DNA from 4 places in the Streptomyces sp. NPDC046261 genome. Region 4 is predicted to be linked to each of the others. Evidence: riboswitches for the same ligand, from Rfam matches in the RefSeq annotation. Region 4 holds a riboswitch; each other region holds the start of a gene.

What was found. A riboswitch is a leader RNA that binds a small molecule or an ion and turns the genes downstream of it on or off. The one in region 4 is predicted to bind cyclic di-AMP.
Positions count from the first base shown of each region.
Region 1: linked by a shared signal. The riboswitch ahead of ABZ956_RS24585 (M23 family metallopeptidase) and the one ahead of ABZ956_RS08620 (C40 family peptidase) in region 4 are both predicted to bind cyclic di-AMP.
Region 2: linked by a shared signal. The riboswitch ahead of ABZ956_RS14795 (transglycosylase family protein) and the one ahead of ABZ956_RS08620 (C40 family peptidase) in region 4 are both predicted to bind cyclic di-AMP.
Region 3: linked by a shared signal. The riboswitch ahead of ABZ956_RS20555 (peptidoglycan DD-metalloendopeptidase family protein) and the one ahead of ABZ956_RS08620 (C40 family peptidase) in region 4 are both predicted to bind cyclic di-AMP.

Region 1 is NZ_JBEYZU010000017.1:33,339-40,518, forward strand. It holds gene ABZ956_RS24575 (aldo/keto reductase) at 1-851, opposite strand, end outside; gene ABZ956_RS24580 (MFS transporter) at 881-2,362, opposite strand; gene ABZ956_RS24585 (M23 family metallopeptidase) at 2,492-3,661, opposite strand; cyclic di-AMP (ydaO/yuaA leader) riboswitch at 3,784-3,921, opposite strand; gene ABZ956_RS24590 (PP2C family protein-serine/threonine phosphatase) at 4,061-5,263, opposite strand; gene ABZ956_RS24595 (DEAD/DEAH box helicase) at 5,482-7,173, opposite strand.
Region 2 is NZ_JBEYZU010000006.1:335,550-342,729, forward strand. It holds gene ABZ956_RS14785 (cytochrome P450) at 1-293, shown strand, start outside; gene ABZ956_RS14790 (transglycosylase family protein) at 458-1,417, shown strand; cyclic di-AMP (ydaO/yuaA leader) riboswitch at 1,712-1,861, shown strand; gene ABZ956_RS14795 (transglycosylase family protein) at 1,866-2,618, shown strand; gene eno (phosphopyruvate hydratase) at 2,899-4,188, shown strand; gene ABZ956_RS14805 (septum formation initiator family protein) at 4,295-4,765, shown strand; gene ABZ956_RS14810 (DUF501 domain-containing protein) at 4,811-5,350, shown strand; gene ABZ956_RS14815 (Ppx/GppA phosphatase family protein) at 5,347-6,318, shown strand; gene ABZ956_RS14820 (protein-L-isoaspartate(D-aspartate) O-methyltransferase) at 6,393-7,180, opposite strand, start outside.
Region 3 is NZ_JBEYZU010000011.1:101,599-108,778, forward strand. It holds gene ABZ956_RS20545 (pitrilysin family protein) at 1-164, shown strand, start outside; gene ABZ956_RS20550 (pitrilysin family protein) at 200-1,576, shown strand; cyclic di-AMP (ydaO/yuaA leader) riboswitch at 1,824-1,978, shown strand; gene ABZ956_RS20555 (peptidoglycan DD-metalloendopeptidase family protein) at 1,990-2,775, shown strand; gene ABZ956_RS20560 (GntR family transcriptional regulator) at 3,015-3,695, shown strand; gene ABZ956_RS20565 (HPr family phosphocarrier protein) at 3,852-4,133, opposite strand; gene ABZ956_RS20570 (GNAT family N-acetyltransferase) at 4,295-7,072, shown strand; gene ABZ956_RS20575 (DUF5998 family protein) at 7,130-7,180, shown strand, end outside.
Region 4 is NZ_JBEYZU010000003.1:398,405-405,584, reverse strand. It holds gene ABZ956_RS08640 (alpha/beta hydrolase-fold protein) at 1-1,116, opposite strand, end outside; gene ABZ956_RS08635 (hypothetical protein) at 1,142-1,678, opposite strand; gene ABZ956_RS08630 (YchJ family protein) at 1,911-2,330, shown strand; gene ABZ956_RS08625 (carboxylesterase family protein) at 2,346-3,851, opposite strand; gene ABZ956_RS08620 (C40 family peptidase) at 3,937-4,410, opposite strand; cyclic di-AMP (ydaO/yuaA leader) riboswitch at 4,414-4,565, opposite strand; gene ABZ956_RS08615 (endo alpha-1,4 polygalactosaminidase) at 4,813-5,553, opposite strand; gene ABZ956_RS08610 (spherulation-specific family 4 protein) at 5,667-6,356, opposite strand; gene ABZ956_RS08605 (NAD(P)-dependent oxidoreductase) at 6,353-7,180, opposite strand, start outside.

The sequences.
Region 1 (7,180 bases), on a different contig from region 4:
GCGCTCGCCAGCGGTGTGGCCACCGTCGGCTGGGCCGCGAGCCAGGCCAGGGCCACCGTGGCGACCTCGGCGTTGTGGGCGGCGGCCACCTCGTCCAGGGCGGCGAGGACCTTAAGGCCCCGCTCCGAGCGCAAGTACTTGGCCGCGCCCTCCGAGCGGGCGCTGTCGACCGTCGTGCCCGGGCGGTACTTGCCGGTCAGGAAGCCCGAGGCCAGGGCGAAGTACGGGATGGCCGCCAGGCCGTACTCGGCGGCCACGGCCTGCAGTTCGCCCTCGTAGGTGTCGCGGGAGACCAGGCTGTAGTGGGGCTGGATGGCCACGTACTTCGCGAGGCCGGAACGGTCCGAGAAGTCCAGGGACTGCCGCAGCCGGTCCGCCGTGATGTTGGAGGCGGCGATCTCGCGGACCTTGCCCTCCTTCACCAGCCCGTCCAGCGTCGCGATGATGTCCTCCACCGGCTGGGACGTGTCGTCGACGTGCGTGTAGTAGAGGTCGATGTAATCCGTGCGGAGGCGGCGCAGCGATGCCTCGACGTCCGTCTTGATGGTGTCCGCCGCCAGGCCGCGGTATTCGGGGACGCCGTTTCCGACCTTGGTGGCGATGACGATGTCGTCGCGGTTGCCGCGCGCGGTGAGCCAGTCGCCGATGATGGTCTCGGACTCGCCGCCCTCGTTGCCGGGCGCCCAGGCGGAGTAGACGTCCGCGGTGTCGATGAAATTGCCGCCCGCTTCCGCGTAGGCGTCGAGGACGGCGAAGGACTGCTTTTCGTCCGCGGTCCAGCCGAAGACGTTGCCGCCGAGGGCCAGCGGGTGGACGGAGAGTGTGCCGATCTTCCGGTGAATGTCAGCCATGCGGTATGTCAACGCCCCTGCCGGAACGGTTATTCCGCGGGCGCGGGCGCCGGGGACGGCAGGGGCTCCGGAGGGTGGACGGACAGGGGTGTGGCGATGTCCTCGAGGGAGCGGCCTTCCGCCCGTACGGCCAGGAACGCGGCCACGACGCCGCCCATGCACATCAGGGCCGCGCCGATGTCGAAGGCCAGCACGGTGTCGCCGATGACGCCGCTCTGCGTCAGTGCCGAGAAGAGCAGCGGGCCGCTGATGCCGCCCGCTGCCGTGCCCACCGCGTAGAAGAAGGCGATGGCCATGGCCCGGGTCTCCATCGGGAAGATCTCGGACACCGTGAGGTAGGCGCTGCTGGCGCCCGCCGAGGCGAAGAAGAGGACGACGGCCCAACAGGCGGTGAGCGTCACGGCGTTCAGGTGGCCGGCGCCGAAGAGCCAGGCCGTGCCGAAGAGCAGCAGTCCGGCCAGCAGATACGTCGAGGTGATCATGATGCGCCGGCCGACGGTGTCGAAGAGCTTGCCCAGGAGCAGCGGGCCGAGGAAGTTGCCGACTGCTATGACGGCGAAGAAATAGCCGGTGTGCGAGGTGGAGACGCCGAAGAACCGCGTGATGATGGCGCCGAAGCCGAAGGTGATCGCGTTGTAGAGAAACGCCTGGCCGATGAAGAGGGCGAGGCCGAGGACGGCCCTGCTGCGGTAGTCGGAGAAGACCGTGCGGGCGATGTCGCGGAAGCCGAAGCTCTTCCGCTGACGGATGACGAGCCTGCCTTTGGCGGGTGGCAGCGGGGTGCCCTTCTCCGCCTCGATGCGTTTTTCGATCGCCGTCACCAGGGATTCGGCTTCTTCGCCCCTGCCGTGGATGAACAGCCAGCGTGGACTTTCGGGCACATGGCGGCGTACGAGCAGGATGACCAGGCCCAGCACGACCCCGAGCCCGAACGTCAGCCGCCAGCCGACGTCCTTGGCGAAGATGCTGGTGTCGAGCATGAGTATCGACAGCAGGGAGCCGGCGATCGCACCGAGCCAGAAGCTGCCGTTGATGATCAGGTCGACGCGGCCCCGGTAGACGGCGGGGATCAGCTCGTCGATGGCGGAGTTGATGGCCGCGTACTCACCGCCGATGCCGAAGCCCGTCAGGAAGCGGAAGAGGAAGAACCACCAGGAGTGGTACGACAGCGCGGTCAGCGCGGTCGCGCCCAGATAGACCGCGAGCGTGACCATGAAGAGCCTTTTGCGGCCGAAGAGATCGGTCAGCCGGCCGAAGAACAGCGCGCCGGAGCAGGCTCCCGCGACATAGAGGGCGGCCGCCAGGCCCGTCACCCCGCCCGAGGTGATCGGCAGGCCGCTGCCCTGTTCGGAGAGGCGGCCGGCGATGTTCCCGACGACCGTCACCTCCAGGCCGTCCAGGATCCAGACGGTCCCGAGGCCGATCACCACGGTCCAGTGCCACCGGGACCAGGGCAGCCGGTCCAGGCGGGAGGGCACTGACGTGCTGATCGTCGTCGCGGTCGTCGTCACATGCTCTGATTTCCCGATCGCACGCAGAACATTCCCGGCAAATCAGATCCGGGCCGCCTGTAACCCGGCTGCCTCTCTGCGGTTGCGGCGGCCGCCCGTCTCCGTCCGTCCGCCGGCCACCGCCGTCGGTTACGGCCGCAGTCCCTTCGCGCGCAGCCACGACAGCGGGTCCACCGGTGAGCCGCCTCCCGGCCGTACCTCCAGATGCAGGTGGGGGCCGGTGACGTTGCCGGTCGCGCCGACGCGGGCGATGACCGTGCCCGTACCGACCTTCCCGGACGTGACCACCATCGACGACAGGTGGCAGTACCAGATCTCGGTGCCGTCGCCGAGCGTCAGCACGATGCGGTAGCCGTACGCGCCGGCCCACCCGGCCTGCGTGACCGTACCGCCGCTCACAGCCTTGACGGGGGTGCCGGTGGGGGCGGCGAAGTCCTCGCCGGTGTGGTTCGCGGACCACATGCTGCCGGCCTGGCCGAAGCCGGCGGTGAGGGTGTACGAGCCCACGGGCAGGGTGTACGAGCCGGCGGCGACGGAACCGCGCTTTCCGGCGGCAGCCGGGGAGCGCTTCGCCGGCGCGGCGGGCCGTTCGGCCTCGCCCGGACCGGCCCCCTGTGGCTCCGCCTCGGCGGCACGCGCCGCCGCCCGCGCCTCCTGGGCCTCTTGCGCTTGCTGGGCTTCCTGCGCTTCCCGTGCCTCGTGCGCCTGGGCCTTCTCCGCCGCGGCCTTGCGCTGCTGCTCGGCGGCGGCCCGCGCCTCGCTCTCCCGCGCGGCTTCGTCGGCGGCGTCCTGCTGGCGCTCGGCCTGCTGCAGGATGCGGGCGCGCAGCGCCTCGCCGGCGTCCGCGGTGCTGCGCGTGGCCGCCACGACGGCCGGGGCCTCGGCGGCCGGCCCGGCCTCCGCGTGGTCGGCCTCGGAGTTCGCGGCCTGCTTCTCCTCGCCGCCGGCTATGAGGGAGCCGACGCCCGGGAGCTTCTGCGCCAGGTCGGGCACGGATATCGGCGTCGGCGGGCGGTCCTGCGCGCTCGCCATACCGCCCGCGCCGACCGCCGCGATGACGCCGACGCCCAGCACCGCGCCGCTGCGGGCCATCGTGCCGCCGCGCTGCTTGACGACACGGTGCCTGCCGCGGACGGGCGCCGCCGTGGTGCCCTCGGCCGGATTCCACTCGCTCCAGGTCTCCTCGGTCTCGGAGCCGGAGCCGGCGTCGAAGCCCTCGCCGGCGTCGAAGCCGGCGAAGGCGGTGTCGTCAGGGGCGAAGGCTGGACCGGCCGGGGCCTCACCCGGAGCGCCGTTCACAGGGTCGGAGTCATACAGCGAGTCGTACGCGGAGTCATACGCAGAGTCGTACGCGGAATCGTACGAAGAGTCATGCGAACCGTCGTCGAGAGCAGGCCTGTTGGACGCCACGGAGGCGCACTCCTTTCCTTCCTACTCGCCTACCGGGTTAGCTGACGGGTTCGGAGCAGGAAGGTCTCCTACGGGCCGGCGCGCGGTCCGATTCACCCCAGAGTTGATGGTTCCCCGGTTCCGCCCACGGGATTCGGCGAAGGCGCGCGGCGCCGCCTCTTGCGGCGGCTGCAACGACCGCGCTGCGTTATCGAACGTTAATAGACATCGCCACCGGATTCCAAGCCGAATGCACGAAATGGCACGCCTCTTGGGCGGATCGCGCGGAGCGCGTCCGCTGACCGTTCGTCAGTTGTTATCCGTCCGAACGCGGACGGTACGGGTGGTGGTCCGGGTGAGTGTGTGGGTGATGACGGCGGGGCGGTGGCGGCCGTCACCGCGCCGGATGGCGAGCAGGGCCATGTCGTCGTCGGCCGGGCCGCCCGCGTGCCGGACGACATCCGCCGTGAGGGCGTCGAGCAGCGCCTCCGGGTTCCTGAACTGCTTGCCGTTGAGGCGCTCCCGCGGGTTGTAGAAGTTGCCTTCCGCATCCCGCGCCTCGGTGACCCCGTCCGTAAACAGCAGCAGCGTGGACCCCGCCGGGAACTCCCACTCCTCCACGCGGTCGGGCCACATCCCCAGCTCCCCCATGCCGAGCGGCAGCGCCGGAGCGCCCGGGTACGCCTCGCCGACCGTGCCGTCGGCGTGGAGCAGGAGCGGCGGCGGATGGCCGCGGTTGACCAGGCGCAGCGCGGTGGTGCCGGGCGGGACCTCGGCGAGTACGGCGGTGGTGAAGCCCTCGCTCTCATCGAGGTTCGCGCGCCGGGCGCCCTCCCTCTGCAACGCGCGCTCCAATCGCACGGCGAGCCCCTCCAGCGTGCGCTCGTGCTCCGCCGCTTCCCGGAACGCGCCGATCACGACGGCGACCGCCTCCACCGCGCCGAGCCCCTTGCCGCGTACGTCGCCCACGATGGCGCGCACGCCGTACGGGGTCTCCTGCACGGCGAAGAGGTCACCGCCGATCCGGGCGTCGGCCTGCGCCGCCAGGTAGCGCGCGGCCACGCGCAGTCCGCCGATGCGGGCGGGAGGCGCGGGCAGCACGGCTCGCTGGGCCGCCTCCGCGATGCACCGGGCGGAGGCCAGCTTGCGGTCGCCGTGGCGTACGACGCGGTTGATGCCGAGGGCGAGGGCGGCGACGGCCAGCACGGTCACGACCTCGGTGACGGCCTCGCCCGTCTCGGGCACCCGGCGGGTGATCGTGAGGGTGGTCATGGCGGTCAGGGCCGTGACGGCGGTGACGAGCGTGGCGCCATGGGACAGCATCGCTGCCGCGATGAGGGGTGAGCAGGCGAAGAAGGGGGCGGAGGAGTAGTGGGAGGGGGTCAGGACGTCGAAGACGACGCCCGAGAGGATCAGGGCCGCGGGCAGCCGACGCGCCACGGACTGCCGCAGACGGGCCCGGTGGCCGTGCGCGACGGGTGGCTCCGACCGGGGCTCGCGCGCCTCTGACATCCCCACCGTGCGTTCTCCTGACCGGCCGCCGTCCCTGGGCATCGCGTTCCACCCTTGCGCAGCGGGCGCGCCGTCGCGAACGGTGTTGCGCCGGACGGGGCCTTTTCCGCGAAGGGCGGAGCAGCACAGAGGCGGGGCCCGGAAAACCGGACCCCGCCTCTGTGCTGCACGTCAGAACGTCACAACGTCTGCGTCACACCGTCAGCGTGACGCAAGCGTCAGGAAGCCGCCGACCGGCGACCGCCACCGCCGCCGCCACCGCGGCGCGGGCGGCCGACGGCGTTGCCCGGGCGGGTGCCGCCCGAGCGGCGCGAACCCTCGCCGCCGCCGTTGCCGCCGAAGCCGCGGAAGGGACGCCCGCCGCCGTTGCCGCTGCCGGAACCGCCCGCGGCGGGAGCGCCCGCGGCGTCGGTACGGGTGCGGCCGCGGCCGCCCCGGCTGCCGCGCGAGCCGCCGGACGTACCGGCGCCCCCGCCGGAACCGGAACCGCGCGAGCGGGACTTGCCGGCGCCCTGCGGCTGGGCCGGGGCCGGGGCCGCGATGACGACCGGGACGCCACTGGGCTCGCGGGCACCGGTGATGCGGGCGAGCTCCGGGTCGGTCGGGTAGGTCTTCATGACGTTCGGGGTGATCTGCGCCGTGGTCATCATGCGGCTCATCTCGCGCCGCTGCTCGGGCAGCACGAAGGTGACGACCGTGCCGGACTCGCCCGCGCGGGCGGTGCGGCCGCCGCGGTGGAGGTAGTCCTTGTGGTCGACCGGCGGGTCGATGTTCACGACGAGGTCGAGGCCCTCGATGTGGATGCCGCGTGCCGCGACGTTCGTCGCGATCAGGGCGGTGACCTGGTCGGTGCGGAACTGGTCCAGGACCCGGTTGCGCTGCGGCTGGCTCTTGCCACCGTGCAGCGCGGCGGCGCGCACGCCCTCGGACAGCAGCTTCTTCACCAGGCGGTCGGCGCCGCGCTTGGTGTCCACGAACATGATCACGCGGCCGGAGCGGGCGGCGACCCGCGTGACGGCGTCCTTCTTGTCCTGGTCGGTGACGTGCAGCAGGTGGTGGTCCATGGTCGCGACCGCGCCCACCGACGCGTCGACGGAGTGCGTCACCGGGTCGGAGAGGAAGCGGCGGACGAGCCGGTCGACGTTGCGGTCCAGGGTGGCGGAGAACAGCATCCGCTGGCCGTCCGGGCGCACCTGGTCGAGCAGCTTCGTGACCTGCGGCAGGAAGCCCATGTCGGCCATCTGGTCGGCCTCGTCGAGCACCGTGATCGCCACGTCGCCGAGCTTGCAGTCGCCGCGCTGGATGAGGTCCGCGAGCCGTCCCGGGGTCGCGACAAGCACCTCCGCGCCGCGCGCGAGGGTCTGGGCCTGGCGCCCGATGGACATGCCGCCGACGACCGTGGCCATCCGCAGGTTGACGGCGGTCGCGTACGGGCTGAGCGAGTCGGTGACCTGCTGCGCCAGCTCGCGGGTGGGGACGAGGACGAGCGCCAGCGGGCGCTTGGCCTCGGCGCGCCGGCCGGCGGTGCGGGCGAGGAGCGCGAGGCCGAAGGCGAGGGTCTTGCCGGAGCCCGTGCGGCCGCGGCCGAGGACGTCGCGGCCGGCCAGCGAGTTGGGGAGCGTCGCGGCCTGGATCGGAAAGGGCTCGGTGACGCCCTCGCGGGTCAGGGTGGCCAGCAGGCCCGCGGGCATGTCCAGCGAGGCGAACGCGTCGACGGGCGGGAGCGCGGGGGTCGTGCTGACCGGCATCTCGAAGTCACCCTGCGGCGCGGCGGGGCGCCGGCGCGCGGCCGGCTGGGACTCGTCCGTGCGACGCGGTCGCGAGGAGCGGGCCGGGCCCGAGGTGCGAGCGGAACGAGCGGGTCGGGCGGGCCGATCGGAGCGATCGGTGCGTGCGGCGGAACGAGTCATGCGGGGA
Region 2 (7,180 bases), on a different contig from region 4:
TCGTCGTCCTGGCCGCCGCGGACCGCGACCCCGAGCGGTTCGCCGACCCCGACACCCTTGACCTGGCCCGGCGCGACAACCAGCACCTGGGCTACGGACACGGCATCCACTACTGCCTGGGCGCCCCCCTGGCGCGCCTGGAGGGCCAGGTGGCGCTCGCGACTTTGCTGCGCCGGCTGCCCGATCTCCACCTGGCCGCGGAGCCGGAGGACCTGCGCTGGCGAGGGGGTCTGATCATGCGCGGATTGCGCACTTTGCCCGTCGCGTTCACCCCTGCTCCGCCCGCCGCATGACGACCGGTCACCTCGCGTGACCTTCGCGTGACCTCGGCTACACCGGCTTGTGACGACCCGGACCCGTCGCTATGTTCGACGACCACATCAGCCGCCACACGAGAGGCCAGCCCATGCGTTTCGGGAACGGAAGACATCGCCGCCCCCGTCAGATACCCGCCATCGTGCTCGCGGCGGGGGTGACGGGGGCGGGCATCGCCATGCCGCTGATGGCGGCCACCGCGGCCACGGCCGCGGACACGGGCACCTGGGACAAGGTCGCCCAGTGCGAGAGCGGCAGGCTGTGGAGCGCCAACACCGGCAACGGTTTCTTCGGCGGCCTCCAGCTCACCCAGCAGATGTGGGAGAACAACGGCGGCATCTCCTACGCGCCGCGCCCGGACCTGGCCAGCAGGTCCCAGCAGATCGCCGTCGCCGAGCGGATCCTGGCCGCCGAGGGCCCCGACGCCTGGCGCAGTTGCGCCGTCAGTTCGGGTCTGTCGAAGGACGCCCCGGCGCCCGACGTGAACCCCGGACGCACCCAGAGCCCCGAGCCGGAGCCGACCCGCGAGCCGGCGCCCGAGCGCACCGCTCCCGCCACGCCGGAGCCCACGAAGTCCGCGCCCGCCGACCGCGCCCCCGGCACCACCGAACCCGCGCCCGGCGCATCGAAGTCGCCCGGCACGCCGAGCCCGTCCACCGACCCCTCCGCCCCCGCGGGCGAGACCTCCGGAAAGCCGGACGGCAAGCACCGCAAGGACCCCTCGGCCGAACCGTCCACCACGCCGTCCCCCTCCACCACGCCCTCGGGCACGCCCACCGACCACGCGCCCACCGACCCCGCGCCGACCGCCCCGCGCACGCCGGGCGACGACGCGGCCGGGGAGCCGGGCACGGGCAAGCACCGCGCCGAGCCGCCGCGTTCGGACGAGCCCCAGCGCCCCTCGCGCGACGGCGCCGACGCCCGGACGGGCGTACCCGGCGCGACCGACTACACCGTCAAGCCCGGTGACAACCTGTCAGCGATCGCGGAGGACCACTCGGTCACCGGCGGCTGGCAGACGATCTATCAGAAGAACGAAAAAGTTGTCGGATCCGATCCGGATCTCATTCAGCCTGGTCAGCGGCTCGATATCCGTCCCTAGCCGGGGGGTTCGGGGCGAATGTCCGTTCCAGTCGAAAGTGAGACATGGGTCTCGTTGACTTTGGGCTGGACGGAGCTCGTCCGTTCTGCTCAAACCCCCTCCCACCTGCGGAAACAGGAGGTTCCTGCGGGTAACTTCCAGCAACTGTGGCTGAAAAGTGGGGTTTGAACCCGTCGGCCGCCTGTGTTTAACGTCGTCACCGCTCGCCACCGCGAGCACCACGGTCGCCACGCCGAATCCTGCCGGCGGCCGGGGGAGTCGTCGCGCAAGCGCCGTTGGCAGGAGCGGGGGAACCAAGGTAAGGCGCCGGACCGGTCCGACGGCCTCACGGTCGAGGGAGCGGGACGGCTTGGGGTGAAGCCCGGAGCGCAGCCGCGCACCGGGCCGGGCAAACTCACAGCCCGAACCCGACAGCTCACCTCGTAGGCGTCGGTGAGGAAACCGACTTATGTCCAAGGGCAAGCACCGTCGTCCGTCCAAGGCCGTCCGCATCGTCACGCTCGCCGGCGTCACCGGCGTCGCCGTGGCCGCCCCGCTGATGGTCGCGACCTCCGCCAACGCCGCCTCCGTTTCGACCTGGGACAAGGTCGCCCAGTGCGAGTCCAGCGGGAACTGGTCCATCAACACCGGCAACGGCTACTACGGTGGCCTGCAGTTCTCGCAGTCCTCCTGGAAGGCCGCCGGCGGCACGCAGTACGCCCCGCGCGCCGACCTGGCCACCAAGGCCCAGCAGATCGCCACCGCCGAGCGTCTCCTCGCCATGCAGGGCCCGGGCGCCTGGGGCTGCGCCGGTGCCGGCGGCCTGACCGCCGGTGGCGCGAAGGCCAACGTCGACACCTCCGGCTCCGGCTCCGTGGTCAAGAAGAAGTCCACGAAGTCCTCCTCCGCCGCCGCGGGCGAGACCTCCACCAAGAGCCGCGCCGACCGTGCCGAGCGCCCCTCCGCGCCCAAGCACGCCAAGCCGCAGGCGGAGACCGCCGAGGAGGCCCCGGCCCCCAAGCAGACCGCCCCGAAGCACGCCGCCCCCAAGACGGTCAAGCAGGGTGACGGCGAGTACGAGGTCAAGGAAGGCGACACCCTCGGCTCCATCGCCGACGCCAAGAAGGTCGACGGCGGCTGGCAGAAGCTGTTCGACCGCAACAAGGACATCATCGACAACGCGGACCTGATCTTCCCGGGTCAGAAGCTGCACCTCAGCTGATCACCGGCTGAGCGCCGCGCTCATCCGCGGGACCGCCCCGCTCCGATGCGTCTTCCCCCCGAGCCGCATCGGAGCGGGGCTCCGCCGTTTTCCGGGGCCGCCACGGGCCCCGGTGCGGCCGGTCGTCTTTCCCGTTGAGCGAACACACCGACCATTCATCCGGTGATCTCGGCTTTTGTGCCAATTTTCGGTCCGGTGGCCGGTCCAAGGGCGGGCGCAGCCTCCGGGGCCCGTTAGGCTCGTGCTGCAGAACTCCAGACACACCACGAAGGAGACCCTCGTGCCGTCCATCGACGTCGTCGTAGCTCGCGAGATCCTCGACTCGCGAGGCAACCCCACGGTCGAGGTCGAGGTCGGCCTCGACGACGGCTCCACGGGCCGTGCCGCCGTGCCGTCCGGCGCCTCCACCGGTGCCTTCGAGGCCATCGAGCTGCGTGACGGTGACCCGAACCGCTACCTGGGCAAGGGCGTCGAGAAGGCCGTCCTGGCCGTCATCGAGCAGATCGGCCCGGAGCTCGTCGGCTACGACGCCACCGAGCAGCGCCTGATCGACCAGGCGATGTTCGACCTGGACGCCACCGACAACAAGGGCTCGCTCGGCGCCAACGCCATCCTGGGCGTCTCCCTGGCCGTCGCGCACGCCGCCTCCGAGGCCTCCGACCTGCCGCTCTTCCGCTACCTGGGCGGCCCGAACGCGCACCTGCTGCCCGTTCCGATGATGAACATCCTCAACGGCGGCTCGCACGCCGACTCCAACGTGGACATCCAGGAGTTCATGATCGCGCCGATCGGCGCGGAGTCCTTCTCCGAGGCCCTGCGCTGGGGCACCGAGGTCTACCACACCCTCAAGAAGGTGCTGAAGGCCAAGGGCCTGGCCACCGGCCTGGGCGACGAGGGCGGCTTCGCCCCGAACCTCGGCTCCAACCGCGAGGCCCTCGACCTCATCCTCGAGGCCATCAAGGAGGCCGGCTACACCCCCGGCCAGGACATCGCCCTGGCGCTCGACGTCGCCGCCTCCGAGTTCTACAAGGACGGCGTCTACACGTTCGAGGGCAAGGACCGCTCCGCCGCCGAGATGACGGAGTACTACGCCGAGCTCGTCGAGGCGTACCCGCTGGTCTCCATCGAGGACCCGCTGTTCGAGGACGACTGGGCCGGCTGGAAGACCATCACCGAGAAGCTCGGCGACAAGGTCCAGCTCGTCGGTGACGACCTGTTCGTCACCAACCCCGAGCGCCTGGCCCGCGGCATCGAGGAGAACTCCGCGAACGCCCTGCTGGTCAAGGTCAACCAGATCGGCTCGCTCACCGAGACCCTGGACGCCGTCGAGCTGGCCCAGCGCAACGGCTTCAAGTGCATGATGTCCCACCGCTCCGGCGAGACCGAGGACGTCACCATCGCCGACCTGGCCGTAGCCACCAACTGCGGCCAGATCAAGACCGGCGCCCCGGCCCGCTCCGAGCGCGTCGCCAAGTACAACCAGCTGCTGCGCATCGAGGAGATCCTCGACGACGCCGCGGTCTACGCCGGCCGCAGCGCCTTCCCGCGGTTCCGCTCCGCGAACCAGTAAGCACCGCAAGGGCTGACCTTCTCGCCAGTCTCCGTACGTCCCCGGCCGCGGTCCCGTACCGTGTCCGGGGACGTACGTTCGTAGCGGACTCTCCAGGGGAGGCGACGTGGGCGCGGACCGGTTCTCCACCGCGACCAGGCTCAAGGCGCTGGGCACGGCGCTCGTGCAGGGGCCGTCCGCGGCCCGGGTCTACCGTGCCGGGCCCCCGCGGCGCAGCCGGCTCACCGGCCGGGCGGCGCTGCTCGCGCTCGTCGTCTGCTCCCTCGTCGTCGCCCTCGCCTACCCCATGCGCCAGTGGGTCACCCAGCGTTCGGACATCGCCGAGCAGCGGCACCGCACCGAGCAGGCGCGGGAGCAGGTCAAGCGGCTGCGCGACGAGAAGGCCCGGCTCGAGGACCCGGCGTACGTGGAGCAGCAGGCGCGCGAGCACCTGCACTTCGTACGGCCCGGGGAGACCGGCTACACCGTGGCGGACGGCAGCGGCGGCACCAGGCAGCGCAGGGACGAGGGCGCCGCCGACCGGCCCTGGTACAGCAACCTCTTCGACGGCGTGGACACCTCCGACGGCCACCGCTGACCCTGCACATTCCTTCGACACGACCGAGCGAGCACGAGCGAGCACATGGACACCCCTCCTCCGAAGACCGAGCCCACCGAGCCGACCGACGCGGACATCGCCGCGTTCAAGGAGCAGCTGGGGCGCCCGCCGCGCGGGCTGCGCGCCATCGCGCACCGCTGCCCCTGCGGTCAGCCGGACGTGGTCGAGACGGCCCCCCGGCTGCCGGACGGCACGCCGTTCCCGACGACGTACTACCTGACCTGCCCGCGTGCCGCGTCCGCGATCGGCACGCTCGAGGGCTCGGGGCTGATGAAGGAGATGCAGGACCGGCTGGCGACCGACCCGGAGCTGGCCGCCGCCTACCGGGCCGCGCACGAGGACTACCTCGCCCGCCGCGACGCGATCGAGGTGCTGGAGGGCTTCCCGAGCGCCGGCGGCATGCCGGACCGGGTCAAGTGCCTGCACGTGCTGGTCGGGCACTCGCTGGTGGCCGGCCCCGGCGTGAACCCCTTCGGTGACGAGGCGCTGGCGCTGCTGCCGGAGTGGTGGGCCAAGGGCCCGTGCGTGAGCCCGTGCGGCGACTCGGGCGAGGGATGCGCATGACGCGCGTCGCCGCCGTCGACTGCGGTACCAACTCCATCCGCCTGCTCGTCGCGGACGCCGATCCGGCCACCGGTGAACTCAAGGAGCTCGACCGGCGGATGACGATCGTCCGGCTCGGCCAGGGCGTGGACCGTACGGGCCGCCTGGCGCCGGAGGCGCTGGAGCGCACGTTCGCCGCGTGCCGCGAGTACGCCGAGGTCATCGCGGCGCACGGCGTGCGGCGGGTGCGCTTCGTGGCGACGTCCGCCTCGCGGGACGCGGAGAACCGCGAGGACTTCGTGCGTGGCGTCGTGGAGATCCTGGGCGTGGAGCCCGAGGTGATCAGCGGTGACCAGGAGGCGGAGTTCTCCTTCACCGGCGCCACCCGGGAGCTGGCCGGGCGCGACGATCTGGCCAAGCCGTTCCTGGTCGTGGACATCGGCGGCGGCTCGACCGAGTTCGTGGTCGGCGAGGAGCACGTGCGCGCGGCGCGCAGCGTGGACGTGGGCTGCGTGCGCATGACGGAACGTCACCTCGTGGTCGACGGCGTCGTCACCGACCCGCCCTCGCCCGCCCAGATCGCGGCGATACGCGCCGACGTCGAGGCCGCGCTGGACGTCGCCGAGCAGACGGTGCCGCTGACCGAGGCCCGTACGCTCGTCGGCCTGGCCGGCTCGGTCACCACGGTCGCGGCGATCGCGCTGGGGCTGCGGGAGTACGACTCCGCCGCCATCCACCACTCACGCGTCTCCCTGGAGCGGGTCCGGGAGATCACCCACGAGCTGATCGGCTCCACCCACGAGCAGCGGGCGGCGATCTCCGTGATGCACCCGGGCCGCGTCGACGTCATCGCCGCGGGGGCGCTCGTGCTGCTGTGCGTGATGGAGCGGACCGGCGCCCACGAGGTCGTCGTCAGCGAGCACGACATCCTGGATGGCATCGCCTTCAAAACGGCAGAACAGGCCGAGGCGGCGAAAAAGAAGCCCTGACCTGCGGTGCTGCGGAGATCGTAGACGCGAATGGCCCCGGCCCGCTGCACGCGGACCGGGGCCACCACGTCGCTTCACACCGGCCAGGAGTCGCCCGGCGTGTCGAGCCACACCTCTTGTCTATCCGGTGTCACGGTGAGCCCGAACCGGTCATGTGTGGGTCTGCCCTGCTTCTGCCACCACCGAAAGGCAGCTTCCACGTCATCCCACAGTCGGCGCGGACCCGACTGCCAAACACGCGTTTCCTCCCCGTCGCGGAACATCACACAGGCCCAGGAACGGTCACCCAGCCCGTAGAACCACACGGGGCGCGCGCCATCGCGTGCGTCGGCCACGGCCTGGACGCAGTTCCGCACGCGGAGGCCCAGAGCGAACGGCAGGGCGGTGTACCGCCCGGTGACGAACTCGGACTCGGTAACGGCTGTGGCGGAGGTCTCCGCCTTGTTGAACGTGCCCGCCGGAACGTATTCCGCGTGCGGCCGCCGGGGTGAACGCTGGGCTCGGATCTTCATGAACTCCACCGGGCGTGTGAAGCGGCCGAGCGCGATTCCGTCATTCGCCCTCAGGCGGACCACGGCGTCCGCGTTGCTGTAGTGCGTGCCCCATGGGGCGACGATGATCCCGCCCTTGCGGATCTGCGGCAGCCACACCCCGGGGGATTCCCGGAGCCCCACAGTGGCGAGGATGCGGTCGTACGGTCCGTGGTCCGCGTAGCCCTTGAACCCATCGCCCTCGACCACGTCCGGGTACAGCCCGGCCGCACACAGCCGCTCGCGGGCCCGCATGGACACCGTGCGGTCGATCTCGATTGTGGTGACGCGCCCACGTCCGCGTGGGCCCACACAGCGGTGATACAGGGCCC
Region 3 (7,180 bases), on a different contig from region 4:
CCCTGACCGCCGTGCAGCGCGTCCTGGAGGTCACCCCCGAGGAGGTGCAGGCCGTCGCCAAGGCCCGGCTGCACCCCGCCAACCGGGCCGTGCTGGTGTACGAGCCGACCTCACCCCAGTCCGACGGCGACGCCGACCAGAACGAAGAGGAGACGGACCGGTGAGCGACGCCGCATCCGCCAGCACCACCACCGCGACGATGGAATTCCACCCGCAGCCCAAGCCCGGGCAGGCCACCCCCTGGGCGTTCCCGGCCCCCGACCGCAGCCGGCTGTCCAACGGCCTCACCGTGCTGCGCTGCCACCGCCCCGGCCAGCAGGTCGTCGCCGTCGAGATCAGCCTGGCCGCGCCCCTGGAGGCCGAGCCCGAGGGCCTGGACGGGCTGGCCACGATCATGGCGCGTGCCTTCTCCGAGGGCACCGACAAGCTCAGCGCCGAGGACTTCACCGCCGAGCTGGAGCGCTGCGGCGCCACCCTCGACGCGCACGCCGACCACCCCGCCGTGCGCCTGTCCCTGGAGGTCCCGGCCTCCCGGCTGGCCAAGGCCCTCGGCCTGCTCGCCGACGCCCTGCGCGCCCCGGCCTTCCCCGCCGACGAGGTCGAGCGCCTCGTGAACAACCGGCTGGACGAGATCCCGCACGAGCTGGCCAACCCCGCCCGCCGGGCCGCCATGGCGCTGTCCGCCGAGCTCTTCCCGGCCGACTCCCGGCTCTCCCGCCCCCGCCAGGGCAGCGAGGAGACCGTCAAGCGCATCGACGCCGCCGCCGTGCGCGCCTTCTACGAGGACCACGTCCGCCCCGCCACGGCGACGGCCGTGATCGTCGGCGACTTCACCGGCATCGACCTCGACCAGGCCCTCGCCGAGTCCCTCGGCGCCTGGACCGGCTCGAGCGCCGAGCCCCGGCCCGTCCCCGCGGTCACCGCGGACGACACCGGCCGCGTCGTGATCGTGGACCGCCCCGGCGCCGTCCAGACCCAGCTGCTCATCGGCCGCGCGGGACCCGACCGGCACGAGCGCGTCTGGCCCGCCCAGGTGCTGGGCACGTACTGCCTAGGCGGCACCCTCACCTCCCGACTGGACCGCGTCCTGCGCGAGGAGAAGGGCTACACCTACGGCGTCCGCGCCTTCGGCCAGGTGCTGCGCTCGGTGCCCCCGGCCCAGGGCGCCACGGGCACGGGCATGCTCGCCATCAGCGGCTCCGTGGACACCCCCAACACCGGTCCGGCGCTCGAGGACCTGTGGACGGTGCTGCGGACGCTGGCCGCGGAGGGCCTGACGGAGGCCGAGCGTGACGTCGCCGTGCAGAACCTGGTCGGCGTCGCACCGCTGAAGTACGAGACGGCGGCGGCCGTCGCGGGCACCCTCGCCGACCAGGTCGAGCAGTACCTGCCGGACGACTTCCAGGCGCGGCTGTACGAACGCCTGGCGGAGACCGGCACGGTGGAGGCCACGGCGGCCGTCGTCAGCGCGTTCCCGGTCGACCGTATGGTCACCGTCCTCGTCGGTGACGCCGCCGAGATCCTCGAGCCGGTCAAGGCGCTGGGCATCGGCGAGGTGACCGTCATCCCCGCCTGACGGACGGAGCTGCCTGACGGAGGTTCAGCCGCCGTATTCCCGTACTCCGTGCCGGATATGAGCGGACAAGAGAGGCGCGTGAGCCCGATGAGGCACACGCGCCTCCCTTATGTCCAATTTCATGCAGTGGTTGCACGTTGGTCGTGTGGCGTAGGTCATAAAAGCCCCGTTCTGTTTGCCGTTCGAATCCGACGCGGATTAGCGTCAGGGCGGCAGTCCGTCAGATCGGAGCCGCAACCGCGGTCCCGGGCAGCCATCGCCGAGTCCCCGAGGCACCAGCCAAGGGGAGCCGGGGACCCAAACGTCCCTGGGGTGAATCGGGTCCCTTTCACGAGGGAGCCGTAGGAGACCTTCCTGCTCCGAACCCGTCAGCTAACCCGGTAGGCGAGAAGGAAGGAAAGGATCGCCCAGGCATGGGTAAGCACCGTCGTCCGAGTCGAGCCGCGCGTGTCAGCGCCAATGTGGCGGGCATAGCCACCCTCACCGCCGCGGGTGTGGTCGCCGGCGTCGCCGCCCCGGCCTTCGCCTCCACCGACGACGGCCACCGCACCGAGGACACCGGCCTGACCCAGGCCATCGTCATCGGTGACGTCATGGCCGACAACGTCGACGCCCAGGCCGAGACCCAGCGCAGCGCCGCCGACGAGGCCGCCATCCGGCTCCAGGCCGAGGCCACGGCCAAGCAGAAGGCCGCCGAGGCCAAGCAGCGCGCCGAAGAGGCCAAGCGCAAGATCGAGGAGGAGCGCGCCGCCAAGGAGCGCGCCGCCCGCGACGAGGAGCGCAAGCGCCTGGGCACGTACGTGAGCCCGATCGACAGCTCCTACGTCTCCACCTCCTACAAGGCCTCCAGCGGCCTGTGGTCCTCCGGCAGCCACACCGGCATCGACATCCACGCCGAGACCGGCACCTCGGTCCGCTCGGTCGCCGCCGGCACCATCGTCGAGGCCGGCTGGGGCGGCGCGTACGGCAACAACGTCGTCATCAAGCACAACGACGGCACGTACACCCAGTACGCCCACCTGTCGTCCCTCGACGTCTCCGTCGGCCAGACGGTCACCCCGGGCCAGCAGATCGGCCTCTCCGGCGCGACCGGCAACGTCACCGGCCCGCACCTGCACTTCGAGGCCCGCACCGGCGCCACCTACGGCTCCGACATCGACCCGATCGCCTACATGAGCGCCCACGGCGTCAGCCTGTAGAACGCGTCGCGGCACCACTCTTCGCGCAAGGCCCCGGCCCCACGGCCGGGGCCTTCGCGTTTGGCCAAAAGATATCCATGAATCGGCGGACCCATCGGAAATCCCACCCGGTTGCCATAGAGTCACTGAACGGGCGTCAATCGGCCGTGATACACGGGGGTTAAGTCATAAGTCGGAGGTACACCCATGCGGGGCCGTACGTGAACGGCGATGACGAGGTAGTGCACAAGAGGGGCGGTATTTCCGCGCACGCCGTGTGCACGGCGATCCGCGACGACATCGTCTCCGGCACCTTTCCACCCGGCAGCAGGCTCATCGAGGAACTCCTGGCACGCCGTTACGGCGTCTCCCGGGTGCCGGTGCGCGAAGCGCTGCGCACCCTGGCCTCCGAGGGCTTCGTGACCACCCGGCGGCATGCCGGCGCCTGTGTCGCCGAACCCACCGAGCGCGAGGCCGCCGACCTGCTCGACGTCCGCGCCCTGCTGGAGCCGCTGGGCGCCGCCCGGGCCGCCCAGCGGCGTACCGAGGCTCATCTGAAGGTCCTGCGGGGGCTGGTCCGCCTCGGCCAGGAGCGCGCGCGTACGGGCCGCGCCAGTGAATTGCGTCCGCTGGGCGAGTGGTTCGACGAGACCCTCGCCCAGGCGTCCGGCAGCCCCAGCCTGGCGGCGCTCCTCACCCAGCTGCGGCGCAAGATCGCCTGGGTGTACGCGGCCGAGCCGCCGGTCCGGCCGCTGGAGAGCTGGCAGGCGTGCGGGGCGCTGGTGGACGCGGTGGCCCGCGGGGACGCCGAGCGGGCGCGGAACCTGGCCGTCGCCCGGGCCGGCCGTTCGCCCGGGACATTCCGGCAGTGGCGGCCCGCGGACGCGAACCGGATGCCGGGCCCGAAACAATCCGTCAACACGGCGGGCGCGCGTTCTTAACAATGAGCCGCTATCCGTGTGCGAATAGCGGCGGGTAATTCACGGGCATTCCCGCTGACAACGCGGGCGGCGCGGACAACGGGGCCGCGGCTGCCTCGAGTCGGCCGCCGCGGCCCCGTCGCACACACCCGCGGTATACGGAGCGGGCCCGGTGGATCAGACGGTCTCGGGAAGCTCCTCGAGCCCCTCGGCGACCAGCTTGGCCAGACGGTCGAGCGCGGCCTCGGCACCGTCCGCCTCGGTGGCGAGGACGATCTCCTCGCCACCCTGGGCGCCCAGACCCAGCACGGCGAGCATGGACGCGGCGTTGACCGGGTTGCCGTCGGCCTTGGCGATCGTCACCGGGACGCCGGCGGCCGTCGCCGCACGGACGAAGATCGACGCGGGCCGGGCGTGCAGGCCCTCGGCCCAGCCGACGTTTACGCGGCGCTCAACCATGGTGTTGCCCTTCAAGTCGATATTGGTTGTCTAGACCATTGTCGCACGGGGCGCGCGATGCCCCTGCGCGCGACCGCTCAGGCCCGGATGGGGCCGTCCGGCCCGCGACCAGGGGCCGCACGCCACCACCCGCTGTCGGTGGACGGCCTTACGCTGGCCCCATGCAGACGCCGTCCGAGCATGCGTACCCGGCCCACTGGGAAGCCGATGTCGTGCTGCGCGACGGGGGCACCGCCCAGATCCGCCCCATCACGCCCGACGACGCCCAGCGCCTGGTCAGCTTCTACGAACAGGTCTCGGACGAGTCCAAGTACTACCGCTTCTTCGCCCCCTACCCCCGCCTCTCCGACCGGGACGTGCACCGCTTCACCCACCACGACTACGTCGACCGCGTGGGCCTGGCCGCGACCGTCGGCGGCGAATTCATCGCCACCGTCCGCTACGACCGCATCGACGGCCACGGCATGCCCGCCTCCGGCCCGGCCGAGGAGGCCGAGGTCGCCTTCCTCGTCCAGGACGCCCACCAGGGCCGCGGCGTCGCCTCCGCCCTGCTCGAGCACATCGCCGCCGTCGCCCGCGAGCGCTCCATCCGGCGCTTCGCCGCCGAGGTGCTGCCCGCCAACACCAAGATGATCAAAGTCTTCACGGACGCCGGCTACACCCAGAAGCGCAGCTTCGAGGACGGCGTCGTCCGCCTGGAGCTCGACCTCGAACCCACCGACGCCTCCCTCGCCGTCCAGCGCGCCCGCGAACAGCGCGCCGAGGCCCGCTCGGTGCAGCGCCTGCTCGCCCCCGGCTCCCTCGCCGTCGTCGGCACCGGCCGCGAGCCCGGCGGCCTGGGCCGCACCGTGCTGCGCAACGTCCTGGCCGGCGGCTTCACCGGCCGTACGCACGCGGTCAACCGGGCCTTCCCCGAGGACCTTTCGGTGCTCGAGCCCGAGGGCGTCCCCGCCCACCGCTCCGTCCTCGCGATCGAGGACCCCGTGGACCTCGCCGTCATCGCCGTGCCCGCCGAGCAGGTGCCCTCGGTCGTCGCCGACTGCGGCGAACACGGCGTCCAGGGCCTGGTCGTGCTGTCCGCCGGATACGCCGAGAGCGGGGCCGAGGGCCGCGAGCGGCAGCGCGAGCTGGTCCGCCAGGCCCGCTCGTACGGCATGCGCGTCATCGGGCCCAACGCCCTCGGCCTGATCAACACCGCCGACGGCGTCCGGCTCAACGCCTCCCTCTCGCCCGAGCTGCCGGCCGCCGGCCGGGTCGGGCTCTTCAGCCAGTCCGGCGCGATCGGCATCGCCCTGCTGGGCGGGCTCCACCGGCGCGCGGCCGGCCTGGTCGGCATCTCCACGTTCGTCTCCGCCGGCAACCGCGCCGACGTCTCCGGCAACGACTTCCTGCAGTACTGGCACGACGACCCGGACACCGACGTCGCCCTGATGTACCTGGAGTCCATCGGCAATCCCCGGAAGTTCGCCCGCCTGGCGAAGCGCACGGCGGCCCGCAAGCCGCTCGTCGTGGTCAAGGGCGCGCGCCACGGCTCCGCCGCGCCGGCCGGGCACGCCGTGCCCGCCCCGCGCATCCCCGACGCCACCGTCTCCGGCCTGCTGCGGCAGGCCGGCGTCATCCGGGTCGACACGGTCACCGAGCTGACCGACGCGGGCCTGCTCCTCGCCTCCCAGCCGCTGCCGGCCGGCCCCCGCGTCGCCATCCTCGGCAACTCCGCGTCCCTCGCCCTCCTCACCTACGACGCCTGCCTCACCGACGGGCTGCATCCGCTGATGCCGCGCGACCTGACCACCGCCGCCGCACCGCGGGACTTCCGCGCCGCCCTGGCCGAGGCCCTCGCCGACCGGGCCTGCGACGCCGTCGTCGTCACCGCCATCCCCTGGGTCGGCGAGGCCACGGCCGCCGACCTCGCGGACGCCCTCCGCCAGGCGGTCGCCGACGCGCCGGCCGCCAAGCCGGTGGCCGTCGTCCACCTGGAGATCCCCGGCCTCGCCGAGGCCCTCGCCGCCCCGCCCCACCGGCCCCCCACCCCGCCCGGGCCCACGGACGAAACGCCCCCCGCCGTCCGCATCCCCGCCTACCCGGCCGCCGAGCGGGCCGTCCGCGCCCTCGCCGAGGCCGTGCGGTACGCCCAGTGGCGGCGGCAGGCCGCCGACCCCGGCCGGGTGCCCGAGTACGACGACATCGACGAGGCGGGCGCCGCCGCCGACATCGACGTGCTGCTCGAGGCGCACGGCGCGACGGCGCCCCGGGCCGTGACCCTCTCCGCCGCCGACACCCAGCGCCTCCTGGCCCGCTACGGCATCGCCGTGCTGCCCGCGCTGCCCGCCGCCGACCCCGACAGCGCCGTCCGGGCCGCCGGCCGGCTGGGCTACCCGGTCGCCCTCAAGCCCACCGCACCCCACCTGCGCCACCGCGCCGACCTCGGCGGAGTCCGCCTCGACCTCGGCGGCGAAGCCGAACTGCGCAGTGCCTACGCCGAGTTGACCGAGCTGCTCGGCAAGCCCGAGGAGATCCGCCTCGTCGTGCAGTCGATGGCCCCCCGCGGCGTCGACACCGTCGTCCGGGCCACCATCGACCCGGCCGCCGGAGCCGTGCTGTCCTTCGGGCTGGCCGGCGCCCCGTCCCTGCTGCTCGGCGACACCGCCCACCGCCTCGTACCGGCCACCGACCGGGACGCCGCCGAGCTCATCCGCTCGATCCGCACCGCGCCCCTGCTGTTCGGCTGGCGCGGCTCCACGCCCGTCGACACCCCCGCCCTGGAGGAGCTGCTGCTGCGGGTGTCCCGGCTGGTCGACGATCACCCCGAGGTCGTGGGCGCCGACCTCGAGCCGGTGATCGTCGCCCAGCACGGCGTGCACGTCCTGGGCGCCTCCATACGGCTCGCCCCACCGCCGGCCCGCACCGACCTCGGCCCGCGCAGCCTGCCCCCGTACTGAGCGCCCCGCCCGGGGATCGGCGGCAGACGGGCCCCGTACGCCCCGTAGGATGGGCGTATGGCGAAGACCGGTACGACGACCCAGGGGCTGCGCGCGGCCATCGAGCGC
Region 4 (7,180 bases):
GTCGCCGCCGAATGCCTTGTCGATCGTCTTCTGCCGGCTGCCGAGGGTGGGCGCCTCCTGGCCGGAGATGTCGTTGACGACGCCGTAGACCTGCGGGGCGTTGACGCCGAGCTGGAGGGAGCAGGTGCCGCCGAAGGAGATCCCGGAGACGATCCAGGAGGTGCGGGCGGTGGCGACCTGGAGGTGGGAGCGGATCCAGCCGGGCACGTCGACGGCCAGGTAGGTCTGGACCTTGCCGAGCCGGGAGTCCAGACAGAGGGTGTTGGCGAACTGGGAGCCGAGGGGGTCGACCACGACGACCACGGGGGCGAGCCCCTGGTGGGCGGCGGCGAAGGCGTTCATCATCTCCACCAGGCGCCCGGAGTTGATCCAGTCGTCGGGGGACCCCGGCTGGCCGGCCATGAGCACGAGCACGGGCAGCAGGGGGCGGGGGCTCGCCCGGTAGGCGGGCGGCAGATAGACGTACGCGGAGCGGGCGTCGAAGCCCGAGGCGGTGCCGGGGATGTCGGACCGGGAGAGCGTGCCCTCCGTGGGCAGGCCGGCCGGTGGCCGCCACACCTCGGAGACGGCCTTGCCCTGCGGTACGTGCAGGGCGGGTTCGGTGCGGCCGGTGGCGTCGCTGAGGCTGGTGGTCTTCTGCAGCCAGGCGTTCAGGGCGGTACGGGCGGTCGGGTACTGGTGGAAGTGGCGGTTGATCTGCGAGGCGCCCAGCAGCACGGCGCACAGCGCGGCGAGCACCGCGCCGGCCCAGTGGCGTGGCCGCAGCAGCGGTATCCGGAACGCCGCCAGGCACAGGCCCAGGACGGCGACGCCCGCCCAGAGGACTACACCGGCCGGCAGCGGATCGGGGAACAGCTCGAGCCAGTCGTCGACGGCCACCTTCAGCAGCCAGGTGATCAGCGCGGCGAGGAGCACGGCGAGCGGCGCCCACCGTGTCCACCACCGGCGTCGCCGGGAGAAGAGCAGCACGGCCAGGGCGCAGCAGCCGAGGACCAGCACGGCGAGCGGGATCCAGCCGCGTACCAGGGACCAGTCCAGCGGGCCCGCGGCCCGCGCGTCCGGGGCGGTTGCCGCCAGGACGAGCGGGCCGGGCCGCGGGAGGCGGGCGGGCGTCACGGTGTCCGGGCCGTCCGGGGCGGCACTAGCCCGGCAGCGGCACGGGCAGCGGCGCGGCGCCGCCCACGAGCTTGGGCACCGACGTCAGGAGGGCCTGCAGGTCGGCGAGGACCTGGGCGACGAGGGCCGTGACCTTGGCGGCGTCCTTGGCCAGGACCGCGGCCAGCAGGTCGTCGACGTCCTTGACGAGCTTGTCCAGCTGCGCCTTGACGTCCGCGACGGGGTCCCTTGCGCTGTCGTGCCGGTAGGGGGCCTGTGCCCGGGCCCTGACGTCCACGAGCAGGCGGTCGGCCGACTCCCGCAGTCGCTGCCGCAGGTCCCGGAGGTAGTCGACGTCCGGGGTCCGGGAGCGGGCCTCCTTGAGGAATCTCGATCCGAGGGAGAGCGTCTCGCCCAGGCTGCCGATCGAGTCGGCCCGGCCGCCGGCCGGGGCCGGCGCGGGTTCCGCCACGGCTATGGAGTCCGCCGCCCGGCCGGAGGCCAGAGCGGGGCCGCAGACGCCCACGGCCAGCGAGCCGCACACGACGGCGACGGCAGCGGTATGGAGCCGGTTGTTGCCCATGCGAGAAACTCCCTTCGAAACACCTGTCGGACGCGACCACCGTCCGCTGGCGCAGGGGGCGCCGCAACCGCTTCCGGCGCCGTGCCCGGCCGCCGCCATGCGCCGGCGCTACCGCGATGACCTGGGAATTCACCCGAAAGAACAGGGATGGCCGCCGTCCGGCGGGCATGCAGCCGAAAGGGTTCGTCACCGATGGTGCGGGGCAGGGCCGCACAGCAGGCAGAATCGGGGGGTGTCCAGACGAACGAACGCACGCCGCCGGCCGGCGATCACTGCCACCTCACCGTGCCCCTGCGGGCTCGGCGCACCGTACGGGGAGTGCTGCGGCCCCTTCCACCAGGGCCGCGGCGCGGCGCCGACGGCGGAGCGCCTGATGCGCTCGCGCTACAGCGCCTTCGTGGTGGGTGACGCCGCCTATCTGCTGCGGACGTGGCACTCCACGACGCGGCCGCCCGGCCTGGACTTCGATCCCTCCATCGCCTGGACGGGTCTGGAGATCCTGGGCACCACGGGCGGCAGCGCCTTCCACAGCGAGGGCACGGTGGAGTTCCGCGCGCATTACGAGGTGCGGGGGCAGGCGGACGACCAGCACGAGCTCAGCCGCTTCGTGCGCGAGGACGGCGACTGGGTGTATCTGGACGCGGTCGGCTGATCGCGGCGGCCCGGCTCAGGTGAGGTCGAAGGGTTCGACGCCGTGTCCTTCCCAGATGCGCCGGGAGGCGTCCTCGGGATAGGGGGCCGTGGTCACCTCGGCGTCCAGGAGCCGGGTGAGCCGCCCGTCGGTGACGCGGTAGGCCGGCCAGCCGGGGTCGCCGTGGGCGGCGAACGACGCCCAGGAGCGGCGGATGTCGTCGGCGAGCGTGAGCGCCTGGGCGGGCGGCGGTTCCTCGCCGAACAGCAGCCGGGCGGCGGGTGCGGAGTAGGTGCCGAAGAGCAGGTGGACGTCGAGGCCGTGGGCCGCGCCCAGCGCGCCGCCCAGCGCGGGCGCGGGCCAGCGCAGTTCGTAGAGGTGGGCGGTGCCGCCGCCGGCGGAGTGCGCGTCCGCCAGGTGCAGGGAGGGGACGCGGAAGAGCACGTCGGCGTGGACGAGTTCGTAGAGCGCGGCGGCGGAGGCGCCCGGGTGGGCGGCGCGGTAGGCGCGCTCGCCGTCGGGTGCGGGGGCGAAGGCCCGCAGCGCCGTCGTGGCGTCCTCCTCGGTGATCTTCTCCAGGCTGCCGGTCAGCACCAGGAACGGCCGGAACTCGTCGCGGGTGTGGCCGGTCAGCAGGCCGACCTCGCTCGCGCGGCCGTCGCGCAGGGTCCGCCAGGGCACGTCCGGCACCAGGTCGCCGTCCACGACCGGGCAGAAGGGGACGCCCGAGCGGGCCAGTCTGCCCCAGCGGTCGACGTGGGCGGGCAGTCCGGCCATGAGCGCGTCCACCTCGTCGGCCAGGCGCTGCGGCGCGATCGTGGCGAGGGAGGCGACGGTGGGGGTGCCGCCGAGCCGGGCGGCGAGGGTGGCGGCGATGTCGCGGGCGAGGGCGGGGGTGGTGTAGAGGCCCGGTACGGACTGGGTGACGGCCCGCCGGAAGAGGCCGGCGGCGCGTGGGGCGGCCAGCAGGGTGGCGATCGAGCCCGCTCCGGCGGACTGGCCGCAGAGGGTGACGCGGTCCGGGTTGCCGCCGAAGCGGGCGATGTTCTCCTGTACCCACTCCAGGGCCGCGATCTGGTCGAGCAGGCCGCGGTTGGCGGGGGCGCCGGCGAGCTCGGCGAAGCCTTCGGCGCCCACCCGGTAGTTGACGGTGACCACGACCAGGCCGTGCCGGGCGAGGAGCGTGGCGTCGTACAGGGGGTCGCTCGCGGCACCCGCGAGGTAGGCACCGCCCGTGATCCACACCAGGACCGGCAGCCCGGACCCGCCGGCGTCCGGGGACCAGACGTTGAGCGTGAGCCAGTCGGTGCCGGGGATGCCTCCGGGGGTACGGAAGGGGCCGGACTGCGGGGGCGGTGGCCCGAACTCCACGGCGTCCCGTGTCCCGTCCCAGGACGGTGGCGGCTGGGGTGCGGCGAAGCGCAGTTCGCCGACCGGTGGCCGGGCGTAGGGGATGCCGCGGAAGACCGCGAGTCCCTTCTCGGTCCGTCCCCGGACCGTGCCCTGGACGGTGCGTATCTCCACGCCGGTGCCGCTGGTCATCCGCGCCCCTTCCCGAAACCGCCGGACGGGCTGGATTCTGGGCCCGTCCGGCGTCCGGGGACAAGGGGGCGCCGTGGTGCGGCGGCTACTTCACGCGGCCGTACCAGACGCTGTTGGTCCAGATCTTCTCCAGCCGGACGGAGCCGCCGGGCTTGGGAGAGTGCCAGATCTTGTTGCTACCCGCGTAGATCCCCACGTGGTAGACGTTGCTGCCGGAGTGGAAGAAGACGAGGTCACCGACCTGGCGGGAGCCGCTGCTCAGGTGCCGGGTGGAGTTGTACTGGCTCTGGGCGGTGCGCGGGAGGTTCTTGCCGACCTTCTTGAACGAGTAGAGCGTCAGGCCCGAGCAGTCGAACCGGTTCGGGCCCGTGGCGCCGTACTGGTAGGGGGAGCCCTTCTTGGAGGCCGCGACCTTCAGTGCCTTCTCGCCCGGGGTCGCCGCCTGGGCGCCGGTGGCGAGGCCGGGGACGAGCACCGATGCCGCCAGTGTGGCGGCGGTGAGGGCCGACGCGGTGCCGGCCCGGGAAACGAGTGCAGGTATGCGAGGCAACGCAGACATGCCAAAGCCCTTCGGCATCCGCCTACGAAAGATGACCTGTCGGGTTCGGGCTGCGAAGTTGCCCGGCCACAGTGTGGCTTCACCCCAAGGACCACCGCTTTCGTGGTCCGTACCGCTTGGGTCTCCCGCTCCTGCCGATTCGACGTTTCGATACCGAACCCGGTGCGGCGGCAGGACTCGGCGTCCGCCCGGGTCGCCCGCCTCGGTGACGGGATCTTGTGTTCGGTGAGAGATCCTGCACCATCAATCGCTCAAATTCGGTGCCCAAACGGCCATCTGTGAACTTCTTCACTTCGGGGTCGAACACGGAACCGCAGCCCCTCCACCACCCGCCGTCTGCGCCTAAACCCTTGCCCCGCAGGGGACTTGAAGCACGCGGGCCCCGGTGGCGGAATGCGCGGTTCAGCACGGCCGGCGCCACGCGTCCAGCTCGAGCCTCTTGCGCATCGAGCTCAGCCCGAGCCGCTTCGCCGTCCCGCAGAACTCCTCCGGCGACAGGTCGTATTCGACATGGAAGACCGCTTTGTTCTGCTTCACGAACGGGGTGAGCTTCTCGCACTCCCCGTACTGCGCGCACTGTTCGTTGACCGCGAAGTCGAAGTCCCGGACCAGCTCGGGGATCTGCTCGAGGTCGTTCTTCAAACCGATGGCCAGCCCCCGCTCATGAGCCAGCTTCACCAGCATCCGGTTGAAGGCCAGCTGGTCCGCGGCCGACAGCGGGAATCCGGTGCGGTTGCGGAAGCCCTCGGTCAGATCGGGCTCCACCGCGTCGAAGCCCTTTTGCCGGCACATGTCGATGCGCGCGGCCATGAGGGGCCGCAGCGTGTCGAGACGGCGGATGTCCAGCCACTTCTCACCGTCCCAGCCCTTGTTGTTCCTGCCGAGCAGCGACTTGGGGAAGCGCGCGTGGTCCGGCCGGAAGTCCTCCCAGGCCCCGGCGTTGATGTAACAGATCACCTTGCGGCCCCGGGCGTGCAGGCGCGCCACCGTTTCGGCGGAGTTCTCGAAACCGTCGATGTCGTAGACGGGGACGTCCACGGAGGTGTCGACCTTCCCGCCGAGCTGCCACTGCCAGCGCAGGCCCGGCCGGGGCTGCCAGCGGCGGGCGGCCCGGGGCGAAGCGCCGTCCGGGGCCGCCGTCATCCGGTCCACCGGGCTCTCGCCACCCGGCTCCGCCGCCTCCTCGGCCGGGGTCGAACAGGCCGCGAGGACGAGCAGCAGCGCGCCGAGGAGGCCCGCGCGGGCCCGGCGGCCGGTCACCGGGCCACCGGCAGCGGTGCGCTGCACCACGGGTTGGCCCCCGTCCCCGGCACCGCGCAGTGCACCCCCGCACCCCGCGCCCCGGCCATGCGGGCCACCTGCGCCTGCTGCCCCTCGGGCACCCCGTGGACCAGGTGACAGAAACGCCCGGGCGGATGGTCGGCCGTCCAGTCGGGCACCCCGGCGCGCCGGTAGTCCTCCCAGGTCCCCTCGAAGGTGACGAGGACATCGGCGAGCGCGGCGTAGCCCGGGTCGGGGTGCGTGCCGGGGTTCAGCACGGCCGTGCGCGCGCCGAGCACCCGGGCGGTCATGACCAGCCACCGGTAGCGCGGCAGCAGGGCCGCGTGCGCGGCCGCCTGGTCGAAGAAGACCCCGTCCACGTCGTACCACCTGCGGTGTCTGCGGACGTCGGCGACCACCGCGCGGGGCGGGCGCCGGCCGTAGGCGGTGTCGACGTAGCCCAGCAGCCGCACGCCCGCCGCGCGCAGCCGCCCGGCGGCGGCCCGGAAGTGCGGGTCGGGGCGGCTGCCGGGGCCGTCCGCGACGTTGAGCACGACCGCGTGCGGGCCGGGGGCGGCCGCCGTCAGTGCCGTCAGCGCCGCCCATGCTCCCGGGTTCACGGCCGGATGCGCGTACAGCGGGACGAGCAGGCGCCGGCCGTCCCCGGGCGGTGCGGGGCGTGTCATCGCACGGGCTCCGCGGCCCGGCCGCGGGTCTCGGCCCACAGGTCGGCCAGGGAGTCCTCCAACCGGTACCGGGGCGCCCAGTCCAGGGCGCGGGCGGCGGCCGTGATGTCCGCCTGCTGCCAGGGCACGGCGGCCGAGCGCGGCGAGCCGTCGCCGTCCTCCTCGATGCGCTCCCCGGCCGGCCCGGTGAAGCCCGCGGCCCTCAGCAGCCCTTCGGCGACGTCCCGCACGGGCCGGGCGGCGCCGCCGGCGACGTTCAGGACGGCGGGCAGCGGCCGGGGGGCCGCGACGGCACGGGCGACGGCGTCGGCCACGTCCCGGGCGTCGACGAAGTCGCGGCAGGCGGAGAGGTCGCCGGTGCGTACCCGCCCGCCGGGCCCGGCCCGGTGCAGCTCGCGGGCGAGGCGGCCGGGCAGACAGGCGGCGGGGGCGCCGGGGCCGAGGGGGTTGAACACCCGTAGGACGACGGCGTCGAGGCCGGAGCCGGTGACCGCGAGGGTGCCGGCGAGCTTGCTCGCACCGTAGAGGCCGACGGGGCGGGTCGGGTCGGACTCGGTGACGGGCCGGTGGCCGTCTCCGGGCCCGTACTCCGCGGCCGAGCCCAGGTGGACCAGGCGTGCGTCGGGGGCGGCGGCGTGCAGGGCCTCGCACAGGGCGGCGGGGCCGCGGGCGTTGACGGCGGTGAGGGCGAGGGCGCTGCCGCCGACCGCGCCCGCGCAGTTGACGACGGCGTCGGGGGCGGCCTCGCGCAGCACGGCGGCGAGGTGGCCGGGGTCGGCCCCGGCCAGGTCGACGGGCAGGGCACAGCCGGGGGCCCGGCCGGC